DNA from 2 places in the Paenibacillus sp. MDV22-iso6 genome. Region 1 is predicted to be linked to the other one. Evidence: riboswitches for the same ligand, from Rfam matches in the RefSeq annotation. Region 1 holds a riboswitch; the other holds the start of a gene.
The links. Region 1 has a riboswitch for cyclic di-AMP ahead of AC4PM4_RS29440 (resuscitation-promoting factor). Riboswitches for the same ligand answer to the same signal wherever they lie in the genome.
Positions count from the first base shown of each region.

Region 2: another riboswitch for cyclic di-AMP. It lies ahead of AC4PM4_RS24205 (3D domain-containing protein); the one in region 1 lies ahead of AC4PM4_RS29440 (resuscitation-promoting factor).

Region 1 covers NZ_JBZVDZ010000016.1:13,256-19,416, reverse strand. Annotated here, with positions in the region: gene yabG (sporulation peptidase YabG) at 1-502, opposite strand, end outside; gene rsmA (16S rRNA (adenine(1518)-N(6)/adenine(1519)-N(6))-dimethyltransferase RsmA) at 562-1,464, opposite strand; gene rnmV (ribonuclease M5) at 1,469-2,014, opposite strand; gene AC4PM4_RS29440 (resuscitation-promoting factor) at 2,171-3,355, opposite strand; cyclic di-AMP (ydaO/yuaA leader) riboswitch at 3,629-3,882, opposite strand; gene AC4PM4_RS29435 (TatD family hydrolase) at 4,124-4,894, opposite strand; gene AC4PM4_RS29430 (HD domain-containing protein) at 5,223-6,161, opposite strand, start outside.
Region 2 covers NZ_JBZVDZ010000009.1:106,401-112,561, reverse strand. Annotated here, with positions in the region: gene AC4PM4_RS24215 (ABC transporter substrate-binding protein/permease) at 1-345, shown strand, start outside; gene AC4PM4_RS24210 (amino acid ABC transporter ATP-binding protein) at 332-1,054, shown strand; cyclic di-AMP (ydaO/yuaA leader) riboswitch at 1,340-1,536, shown strand; gene AC4PM4_RS24205 (3D domain-containing protein) at 1,539-2,207, shown strand; gene AC4PM4_RS24200 (polysaccharide deacetylase family protein) at 2,340-3,128, opposite strand; gene lpdD (prenylated flavin chaperone LpdD) at 3,276-3,620, shown strand; gene AC4PM4_RS24190 (PspA/IM30 family protein) at 3,750-4,421, shown strand; gene AC4PM4_RS24185 (DUF350 domain-containing protein) at 4,517-4,918, shown strand; gene AC4PM4_RS24180 (DUF4178 domain-containing protein) at 4,942-5,448, shown strand; gene AC4PM4_RS24175 (DUF4247 domain-containing protein) at 5,460-6,161, shown strand, end outside.

The sequences.
Region 1 (6,161 bases):
GGGTCTTGAGTACCCCGTCATGGCCAGTAATGACAACGATATCCGGACGCACTTTGGGCAGCAGACGATATAAAGTGTCCGCCATGGCAGACTCGTGTACATATTGACCCTCTGCGGGAACACGAAGCTGCTCATAAAGGTTCATGCTTTTTTTTAGATAATTAGGATCGCCATCCAAGTGCAGCACTTTGCCAGGCATCTCGAAATAAGCCGGGTCTTGTTGAACAGACCATTCCTGAACCAGACCTTCACGATTGCGCTCGGCCTGTTCCATTCGATTTTGCTGCAGGCGTGAGAGCGTCTGATGTGCCTTCACATGGGCCTGCCTCGTCTTAGCACTCTGCGGTTCATAAGGAACCTGTATCAAATCGTCCACAGGGGAATCGGCTAACAGCCGGAACTCGGTCCCTTTAATGATGGCACCGTCCGACTGGAGGCCTTCCAACCGGAAAGTCACATCTCCACCGTATGACTTTCGAACGACCAAGTCTCCGATATTCATCAACATAATCACCTCTACCCCATCGTATGGGCAGAAACCCGGATTGGTTCATCCGAATTTTACAGAGCTGATCGTACCCCAGCTTCCCACATTACGGTACTGAGTGTCGCATACTCCTGCAGGCTCAATGTTTCTCCCCGTCTTGAAGGCTGAATACCGGCCTGCTCCAGCAACTGATCAGCCTGTTCTCTGTTCTCCTTCGTGAAGAAACGGGCTTTCAGATTATTGGAGATGGTTTTTCTACGCTGCGCAAAGGAAGCCTGTACCACTTCGAAGTAATGTGCCTCGTCGGGAACTTCAACCGGTGGTTGTTCACGCACCTTTAACTTAATTACAGCCGATTCCACATTAGGCTGCGGAATAAAGACCGTGGGCGGAACAATACAGACCAATTCCGGCATACTGTAGTACTGAACCGCAATGCTCAAACTGCCATAGTCCTTTGATCCTGGTGCAGCAGCCATGCGTTCAGCCACTTCCTTCTGGATCATGACCACAATGCTGTCTACAGGCAGCTTCTCTTCGAGCAGCTTCATCATGATTGGCGTCGTTACATAATAAGGCAGATTGGCTACAACACTCACTTTATCTACCGTTCCAAAATCGGTATGGAACAACTCAGCTAGATCCAGCTTCAGCACATCCCCGTGATGCACACGAACGTTTGGATAAGGCTGCATCACTTCACCCAGAATCGGGATCAATCGCTGATCAATCTCTACAGCCGTTACAGGACCGGCTACCCGAGCCAGACGTTCTGTGAGCGCGCCAATCCCTGGTCCGATCTCAAGTGCGCCCTTGGACTCGTCCAAATCAGCTGCATTTACAATTTTGTTCAATATATTTTGATCGATCAGAAAGTTCTGACCTAAGCTCTTCTTGAATGAAAATCCGTGTCTTTGAATGATTTCTTTGGTTCGTTTGGGTGTTGCAATTTCTACGGTTTCTTCCATGCCTTTCATACGCTCACAATCCTTCACGTTCAATTTGCGATAATGCTTCGGAGAACTCTTCCCGGGTAATCTGGAATACACTCAACCGCTTGTGGAACTGCTTGCCATTGCAATAACCTATGCCCAGCAGATTGCCCATCTCCATACGACGTGCAGCAGCCTGTGGGTGCACAATCAGTCCCGCCGCAATCAGATCCTCCCAATCAATCAGACTGGGTGCGCCTTCATATGACGTGTGTACACGTGCTAATGCATGACGAATCGCCTCCGGTGAAGCGTTCTCCACTCCGATGTCGCCTTTGCGCGTAGCATCTGCCTCCGGAATGAAAGCATGCTTGCAACCAGGTACTTTATTGGCGATGATTTTACGAATACGTTCACCAGCATGATCCGGGTCTGTCAGTACGATGACACCACGTCTCTCTTGAGCAAGTGCGATCCGCTTTAGAATGCGCTGGTTGATGGCGGACCCACCAGTCTCGATCGTATCTGCCTGAACCGCACGTCGAATGGCTACGGTATCGTCACGGCCTTCTACCACGATCACTTCTTTTATCATGTTCCATTTCTTCCTTTCTAACGCAAAAAGAAGAGGAATATCCCTCTTCTCTGCCAAACGGCGGGGGAGACTGAATTCAGACCCCTCCGCCGCATATTCCGCATGAATCATTCATGCTTATATTTTATAGCATTCCCATTTCAAAGTAAAACGATTTTAGTTCGCTTCCGGCTTCACCGGACCAATCACATATACCGTCTTGCCTTTCTTCCGTCCGAAGTTCAGGGCATGCTTCACACTATCATAATACACATCAATTTTGTTGCCTTTAATGGCACCACCTGTGTCTTCCGCACGACGGAAGCCAAGGCCCTCGATATACACCCACCAGCCAATCGGAATGATTTTGGGATCAACCGCAATGGTACGTCCCTCAGTTACCCGAGTACCTGAAGCTGTTTTTGTGCCGATACCAGGCTCTTCAGAAGAGTATGCCGTCATGGATACATTTTTCAAGACTTTTGAATATTTAAAAGAACTGCCTGAGACGGTAATTACTTTGCTGCCCGAGGCAGCGGTTTTCTTCGAGTTCGTGGTTGTTGCTGTTTTTGTCGTGGAAGTCTGCGCCGATACCGTCTGAATCACTGGCTCTTTCACAACAGGTTTGGCTTTGGTACCAATGGCAATCACTTTATCGACGCGATTCGTTGCGACCGATTTACCCACCATTTTTTTGGAGACCAATTCTCCATCCTGAAACACTTTTTCAATATGCTGTACAAGTGTGCCTTCTTTACCGCTCACAACGACACGATTGTCGCCTTTGTACAAGCTAGGGTCAGCCGTTTTGATCACTTTATAAGCAATCGGATGTTCCACTTCCACCGTACGCTTTGTTACCCGCACTACACGGATTTTCATATCCGCTTCAATAGTGGTTCCAAGCGCCGGATATACTTTGTCTTCACTTGCAATTTGAATACCTGATTTTTTAATCGCATCTTTTACCGATGAATCGGTTGTATACAGAGTCTTGGTGTCCCCGTCTGCCGTAATATTAACTGGAACGGCCCGCTCAATAACGATGCGGTCTCCATCTGTGATCGCCCCATTCAAGGGCATGGATACCTGATCGTGAGGGCTGACTGTGATTGACTGCTCCTCCAGCATTTCCTGAAGCATTCCTGTACGAGTCTCTACCGCTTGAGCTTTGCCATCAATAACCAGTGAAATTTGTTTCCCGGCCTGACCGTAAACGACTAACAAGATCATGATTGTAAGCGCAATTGAGAAAATCGCGATCAATGCCATTTGACGCAAGTTCTCATGCTTCCACCGCAACGCGAAAGACTTACTGGATGATCGTGACTCATGGGTCTCTTCTGGTTGGAATGTGCCCACTTCTCCGTCCTCCTTCATAGCCTCGCCGTCTAAAGTAATGCATGATGTCTTTGACGCGACTATACCAAATTTTCTACAGAACACAGATCGGACCAACATAATCCGGTTCTGCACCATGAATCAATCTTCGCAACATGATGTCATCCTCCTGAATACTTACCGTATGATGACAGTATTTCTTTTATTCAAAAACAAAAAAGCCAAAGAAAGAGTTTAAGAGGAACTCTTTCGTGGCTTCCGAATGATTCTGAATATCGGAAATTCATGCACGAGGTTGCCTCTCTTTTTCCGCTTGCGAGGTTAGCTGTCGGGTTCGGGCGAAAGAGAGCCGCCCTATCTCCGGTCATCCGCTCATGGCGGACGCCCTTGAATTCACCCCGAGACCCAAAGAAGAAATCAAATACGGCTTCGCAGATTCATACGCTGCTTTTGGGTCAGCGCATGTTGCGCATCGGCTGCAATCACCGATGTTTAAGCCCTATTGGTTCCCCCGCTCTCCGTTAACGGAGACTCAGCGAGACTGATTCATGAAAGTAATGTTGTTTCATCGGAAAGTGTCCCTTTGTTCATCCCCCGAACATCTGTCCAATTTTCCGCACAACAATTCACTGAAAAGATGATATCCTGTTTCTATGCATGTTGTAAAGCGTTGTTCAAGTACGTTTTTCTAAATATTTGGTTAAAATATTGTAATATTCTTGATTTATTTGGATCAAAAAGCAAATTAACTCCGCCTAACTCACTTTTTCACCCGTTTTGCTCGATCTTTTAACGAATCCCAAATCGTTCCATGGCATTTTTGGTCGTTATTGCTGCAATTTCCTCTATCGAAATGCCTTTAATTTCCGCAGCTGCTTCTGCAACCAGACGTACATGCGCTGTCTCATTTCGTTTTCCACGATAAGGGTGCGGTGTCAAATAAGGAGCGTCCGTTTCGATGAAAAATCGGTCCATAGGAACCTTCTCAAGTACCTCTTTAGGCTGCTTCGCATTTTTGAACGTGATTGGCCCTCCGAAGGAAAGATGAAAGCCTAAATCCAGACACATTTTCGCCGTTTCCCAGCTGCCAGAGAAGGAATGCATGACACCGCCTACTTCTCCAGCTTTCTCTTCACGCAAAATCTTTACAATATCCTCATGCGCATCCCGGTTGTGAATGACAATCGGCATATTCAACTCACGGGCAAGACCAATCTGTTGTCGTAATACGCGATGTTGAACCTCTTTCGGGGAAGTGTCCCAGTAGTAGTCTAGACCAATTTCGCCGATGGCTACCACTTTTTCATGCTTGCATAAAGATGCAATCCATTCCAGATCACCCTCTTGCATTGTGATTGCATCCACTGGGTGCCAGCCTACGGCAGCATATATAAATTCATAGGTTTCAGCCAGCTTCATCGTGGTTGGAATGGTCTCCCGGTTAAAGCCCACATTAATCATGCGACCAACGCCTGCATCCACAGCACGCTGAATCATTTCCTCGCGGTCCTCGTCGAATTGTGGTGCATCCAGGTGTGTATGTGTGTCGAACAACATCATGCTGTATTTCTCCCTTCTTGTCGAATAAACGACTATCTCTATTTAATCCATCCTGCAGTCTTAACCAGAACATAACTATTACTAAATTGGATCATGTTTTTTTTATATTTCTTTCATTGTTTGTTGAGCACAACATGTAGAACGAACAAGTTCCTTCATATCTATATGTGCTCATTTTTAGGCAATCGGGTTGTATTCTAATTACTTTGATTACAAAATTATGTCGATCTACATGTACTCTCCATTAAAGCAGATTACTGTATCATGAAAAATAGCTCTTTTCGAAAGCTTTTTTACATCATGATTCTTGAACAGCATTGCGCATCATTTAATGGGAGAAATAGGGGCGTATATGGGACGGTAATTCATGAACAATCGCATCCACCTTATTTTGCGGATAATACAAATGATGCTTTCCACGATGAAGACCACTGATTGAACGGACAATGTCGGACACCTCTGACAACTCATGTAACTTGTCTTGCCGATCAAGCAGCAGAATCTGCTTGTCCGTGGATTCATCCGGACGAAACACATCATACGGATTATCCGTTGGAAAATCAATTTCAAGATCATACTCGGGATTGAGACCGGCTACAGTGAAGGCTTCCCGAATCTCTTCAATCATGTTTACGTCGATCTGTTCAATCTCTACATACTTATATAATTTGCGATCTATAAATCGTTCGCATAACTCACTCAGAACAGCATCGTCCTCTTTGCGCCACTGCATAAATGCCGTCTGAATCAAAGCTTCGTCCAGTTGTAAATATTCATCCACCGATAGATCTCCAGCGAATAACTGGGGTAGTGGATCAATCATGAAGCGGAATTGAAAACCTTGCTGTATGAGACTTTTTGCCCGCTTAAATATTTGCCGCAATATAATTTCCGAACTTCGGGTAACCGGATGAAAGTAAATTTGCCAGTACATCTGGTACCTGGACATCAAGTAATCCTCCACGGCGTGCATGCCCGACTCCTTGACCACAATTCGTCCGTGATATGGACGCAGCATACGCAAGATACGGTCAAGGTCAATCGTCCCATAGTTTACACCTGTAAAGTAGGCATCCCGAAGCAAGTAATCCATGCGGTCCGCATCGAGCGGACTGGTAACCAAATTAACAACAATAGGTTGCTCATACGTTTTTTGAATAACAGAAGCCACTTTCTCGGGAAAATCAGGAGCATACCGTCTTAAGATCGCCCCTACTTCGGTATCACCTGTAATGATCCGACAAGTCCAATCCTCATGATTCATATC
Region 2 (6,161 bases), on a different contig from region 1:
TTCCGCGCTGGTATACAGGGTGTGGATCGAGGCCAGTTGGAAGCAGCTCGTTCCCTGGGAATGGGCAGAGGTGCGGCAATGCGCTTCATCGTGCTTCCACAAGCGTTTAAAGCGGTGTTGCCGGCGATCGGTAATGAGTTCGTGACCATTATCAAGGAATCTTCCATCATCTCGGTTATTGGTATGGTGGACATTATGTACCAGGCAAGTGTAGTCAAAAACATTACGTACCAAGGAATGAATCCATTCCTGATTGCAGCGGCCATTTACTTTGTGCTGACGTTCATTTTGTCCAAGCTGCTGGGTCGACTGGAAAGGAAGTTGAGTGCAAGTGATAGACGTTAGACAATTACACAAATCATATGGAAATAACGATGTGCTCAAGGGCATTAACGTAACAATTGGTAAAGGCGAGGTTGTCGTGGTCATCGGTCCGTCCGGATCGGGGAAAAGTACCTTTTTGCGCTGTCTTAACTTATTGGAGCAGCCTACTTCCGGTGAGATTGACTTTGAGGGAGTTTCGATCACTGACCCTAAACACAACATTAATGCAACTCGTGAAAAAATGGGGATGGTATTCCAGCATTTCAATCTGTTCCCGCACAAAACGGTGCAGCAGAACATTACGATTGCTCCCATTAAAGTGAAAAAACAATCTGCACAGGAAGCGGAACTAATCTGCGCAGATTTGCTGAAGACGGTTGGCCTGTCTGACAAAAAAGACGCTTATCCTAATCAGCTGTCCGGAGGACAGAAACAACGGATCGCTATTGCAAGAGCGCTTGCGATGCAGCCGCATGTCATGCTGTTTGACGAGCCTACTTCAGCACTGGACCCTGAAATGGTCGGTGAAGTACTGGATGTCATGAAGCGGCTTGCAGAGGGCGGCATGACCATGGTTATTGTAACGCATGAGATGGGCTTCGCACGCGAAGTAGGGGACCGCATCCTGTTTATGGATGGTGGGGTTATTGTAGAAGAAGGAACACCTGCTGAAGTGTTTGGTGAGCCTAAGCATGCACGTACACGTGACTTCCTTGCTAAAGTGCTCTAATACATCCGAGTCATCATTAGGATGAATTGGATGAAAATGCAAAATATATACTGTGGATGAGAATTCTTATTCCCTCATAGATCCCTGTCGGCGACCTGTCGGCAGGGATTGTTTTGTTGCGTGTGAATACGCACGGATTTACATAAAAAGTAACGTTTCTGTCATCAACGATATAAGCTCAAATAGACATTTTTTTGAAAAAGTCGCTTGAATTCAGCAAAAATATTGAAGTGAATTAGCCAGATGGTAACATTTACTACGACTCTTGGTTACAAAGTTGTGATATATTTGTTCCTGCCGAAACTTCCGGAGTTGGGAGTGTGGGGGATGTAACGATGCAGAGTGTGCTTGGGGAAGAATCATTTGCACACGGCTTGGGGTGAATTAGGGCTACATAAATTATTAATGTAATTGAACCTATAGGGTGGTTTCCTCCATCCGAATCCGACAACTAACTTCGCAGGCATAATGAGGGAGGAAGACCATGATTAACAAGAAACGTATAGCCAAAACAGCAACAGCTTTGCTGACAGCAGCAATGCTCATTCAGGCCGTTCCGGCTCATGCTGATTCAGTTCATGTGGCCAAAGAGGGGGATACCTTCTACACCTTATCCAAACAATATGGAGTTGGACTTAACGCTCTTATTAAAGCTAACAATGACATTTCAGCTTACAACATTTATGGTGGTTTGAAAATTACGATCCCTGGTAAAACAACGAACACAGCTTCTGCTGCAGCAGCTAAAACGGAGGCCAAAACGGTAACTGCCGCAAGCCTTGACGTTAATGCAGATAGTAAAGTTGTACAAGCCTGGGGTAAAACGTTTGATTACAGCAAAGCTGTCGACGTCAAAGCAACAGCATACTCCGCAGACGCTTCCGAAAATGGAGGATGGGGTGCTGTGGATTACTTCGGTAATCCGCTTGAATTGGGTACCATTGCAGTAGACCCGAGTATCATTCCATTGGGTACAAAGGTACTGGTGACAGGTCATACACATCCCGGACTGCCAAAACAGGCATTTGTCGCAACGGCTCGTGATGTGGGTAGTGCCATTAAAGGTCACAAGATCGATATCTTTATTCCTGGCAGCAAGCAATCCGTGAGCACATTTGGTATTCAGGATGTTGAACTTTACATTTTGAAATAAAATCAAAGCGTAGCTGCACATCATCATATGTGACTCCAACTATATCTAAATTAAACAATAAAGGGTGTTCTTCCATCACAATAATGTGATGGAAGAACACCCTTTTGAATATCCAACTTCAGGGATCTTGACCTATTTACCCTTTGGCAGTTCCAGCATTTCGTCCAAAGTCACCAGCTCGTACCCGCGGTTTCGCAATTCCTCGATAACTTCAGGCAACGCCTCGATGGTACCACTCAGCTTCGATCCGACACCGCCTCCTGCATGTTGCAGAACAATGGAACCTGGTTTAACGGCCGACAGGATGTTTTGTTTGACTTCCTCTTTGGAGAGGCCCTTCCAGTCCAGGGAATCGACGTTCCAATTCACAATGCTGTAATGTTGTTTGGCCGCCCATTGCAGCTGTTGCTCATTAATGTCGCCATAAGGTGGACGAATCATTTTGGGAGTGTAGCCCGCCAGATTACGAATAATATCTCCGGTATGTAAGATTTGTTTGCGAAATGCATTCATGGACAATTTACTGAACTCCGGGTGATTGTAGCTGTGATTGCCAACAATATGCCCTTCCTTCACCATGCGTTTCACTAAATCCGGATGTTTCTCAGCGCGATTTCCCACAATGAAAAATGTAGCCCGTACCTTGTATTTTTTTAGAATATCCAGTACCTGCGGGGTGAACCGTGGATCAGGTACGTCATCAAAAGTCAGAGCGACCTTTTTTGTTGAGGGGCCATTGGTTTTGAACGTATCCGCATATTTTTGTCTGAGCTGTCCCAGAGTCAACTGTTCTTCTTCGGAAGAATCAGACTTCGAAGCAGGTTCGGTTTGCGGACTTGAAGAAGCCCATAACTGAGCAGGAGCGTAACTTCCCCCCAGAAGAATGACCATGATGGATAACATTATGAGGCGTATACGCATGTTAGTGCCTCCTTTTCCCAAATTGCGTTCTCTTTGGTATGCCCGGGGCCATCCGTATTTATGCATATTGTGAGATGTTTCATTGCTGATTCATTAAATCGGAGCCATAATTCCACCATATATATAGAAAAGGACAGGTGGAGCAGGATGAGTACATACGATTTAAATTCCGTTCGTTTACAGGTGATTGAGGCAGGGGAAGACAAGGTGTTTATGGTAACTGGAGGCAGATCACATATTGGAGCAGTAGCAACCTTTTATCCGGACCGTGAGCGGGTAAGCGGGGCTACGATGCATATTCCGGGGCATAAAGAGCAAGAGCTGTGTGAAAGGCTCGCACGTAAGGCCGCCCTACATTTAAAAGTAACCGTGACCGTGATTATGGGGATTCACTTTGATGCAATTACGCGCATGCAGATTGATGAGATTGTGCAGACTGCAGAGAAGCTGCTTGATGAGGAGCTGTGCCAAACTAGTCAACTGATTCAATAGTTCGATGGACGCTAAGTAGGCTAAAATCGTTTTTTATGATTTTTTTTGTTAAAATTGAAACGAGTAGAACATTGCCACGTATGTATGTTTATATACAAGGATGAACTATCGACTAGGAGGAATACCATAATGTCCATTTTCAAACGATTGCGCGATTTAACAATGTCTAACATTAACTCTATTATTGACAAGGCAGAAGATCCGATCAAGATGACGGATCAATATATCCGAGATATGCAGGAAGATCTGGAAGATGCGGAGAAAGCTGTTGCTGCACAGATCGCTATTGAGAAGAAATTCAAGCAGCTGTTCGAAGAACAGGAAGCTCTCGTGAAGAAACGTGAGGAGCAAGCACATACAGCAGCGCGTGCACAGAATATGGATTTGGCTCGTCGGGCACTGGAAGAGAAAAAAGTGGCTGAAGAGAAGATGGCTGAATACAAAACAAGCTATGATCAAAACAAGGCTTCTGCCGATAACCTTCGTGGCAAGCTGGACGAAATGCGCAAACAATTGACCCAAATGAAAAATAAACGTGAAACATTGGTTGCGCGCTACAACGCTGCAAAAGCTCAAACCGAAATCAACAAGGCGCTGAACGGATTTGGCTCCGATACTGCAAGTGCCGGCATGAAGCGTATGGAAGAAAAAATGATGCAGATGGAAGCTCAGGCTGAAGCTAGCAATGAGATGTCGTCCAAAGGAAAATCGCTGGATGATGAGTTCGAGAAGCTGGGCAAGGATCAGGCTGTTGAGGATGAACTGGCAGCATTGATGAAGCAATACGAAAATAAGAACTAAACCTTGTAAGCAAGCAGGGGCACCAGCGGAGGAGAGACCAGCGTTTCTCCTTCGCTTTTAATTGCGGTTCATGTTGAGATGTGGGGGCTATGTAAATGGATTTGAACATTTTGGCAATGCTGGTCTGGACGTTATCGGGTTCGGTTTTGCTGTTTGTCTTAATGTATGTGGATTCTTTGTTCACGAAGTATAAGGATTTTGCCGAAGTGAAGGCAGGCAATATGGCCGTTACAACACGTATGGTTATGAAGCTGTTTGCTCAGGGATATGTACTCGCCACCTCCATTTCGACAGCGGGTCATCTTGGAGAAGCGTTGCTGGTATCCGTTGTTTCATTTATCATTTTGCTAATTCTGGAGAGTGTGGTTCACTTTATGATTCGGAGATGGGCCAACCTGGATCTGGATACGGGAATACAGCAGGGCAAGACAGGTTACGGTTTGTTCTCGGGTGCACTACATATCGTGGGCGCATTAATTATTGCAGCTTGTTTATAAGATAAAGAACAGGAGTAATGGGTATGAGTGTGTGGAAACGGATTAAAGGAATAATAGCCAAACCTGAACCGCCTAAGGCAGAGAAAACAATGCTTCAGCTGGCACCAGGTGATATCTGTGAGGTTTCGCTGGTCACCTATGAAGTGGTTGGGCGGGTACATCATCGAGCGCGGAATGCGGCTGTCCTCACGTTGCAGGATGGTACGGCAATCCGACATTTGCATATTGAAGAACGGGAAATGACCCGGTATGCCCTCTATACACCCATTGATGGCCGTCTCGATGCACCGGATGAGGTGCCCACATTGCTGGATCTGGATGGACGTGCGTATCATCTGGAGGAAGAATACGGAGGAATGGTAACCACTGCAGGCAGGACACCCTATGGTCAGGCTGGGGAACAATTAGTATGGCAATATCAGTCTGATGATAATATGCTTTTGCGTGTGGAGTGGCAAGACAGAAGATTTACGCTGTATGAGGGTGAGTCCATTCTTCCTGCGGATATCAAAGTGATTCGTTCGAGCTAGGAGAGGTTCCAATGAAAAAGCGCTTGGCACATGGATTAAAATTAATGCTGGTCCTCAGCCTTGTGATGTCGCTGCTGTCCGCGTGCGGAGCACCTTCCGTTCAGGACACATATCCGCTTGAATCGGTCAGCGGCAGTGGTAACACGACATCCTATGTGTACCGAGCTGCCGATCGTACCGTTCCAGAGGTCGCTCAGGAATTATCTGAACAGCGGAAGCCGGATCAGATCTCGGCGGAAAATACAGAGCGGATGTTCCTGGTATATCAGGACCAGTATTATCATTTGCAGCAAGACCCGAATAAAGCGGAAGACACCTTGGTTGAAGTGGATTCCAAAGAATATGTTCGGCAGAATTATGATTCGTCCTTTTTGCAAGGTTACTTAACCGCAACATTAATTGGTAATTTGTTTGATTCGTTTGGGGGTAGAGGGTCCGGTACGTATCGTGGTTATACGAACAAGGACACGTACAAACCAAGTGAAGGTTCTTATCGGACACCGACGAGTAAAGATAAAAAGGTTGCTCCACCGATTACCGTTGACCGGAAGGGGTCGATTACCCGCCGTGGCAGCGATAAGGATTCAAGTGTAGGCTCCGGTGGAGGATTATTCAGCCGAAATAAGGAACAAAGCAAAGGCACAATTGATCGTAATAAAAGCAGTGGTGGCCTTGGAGGATTGTTTGATTCACCGAAGAGCTCCTATAAAAAG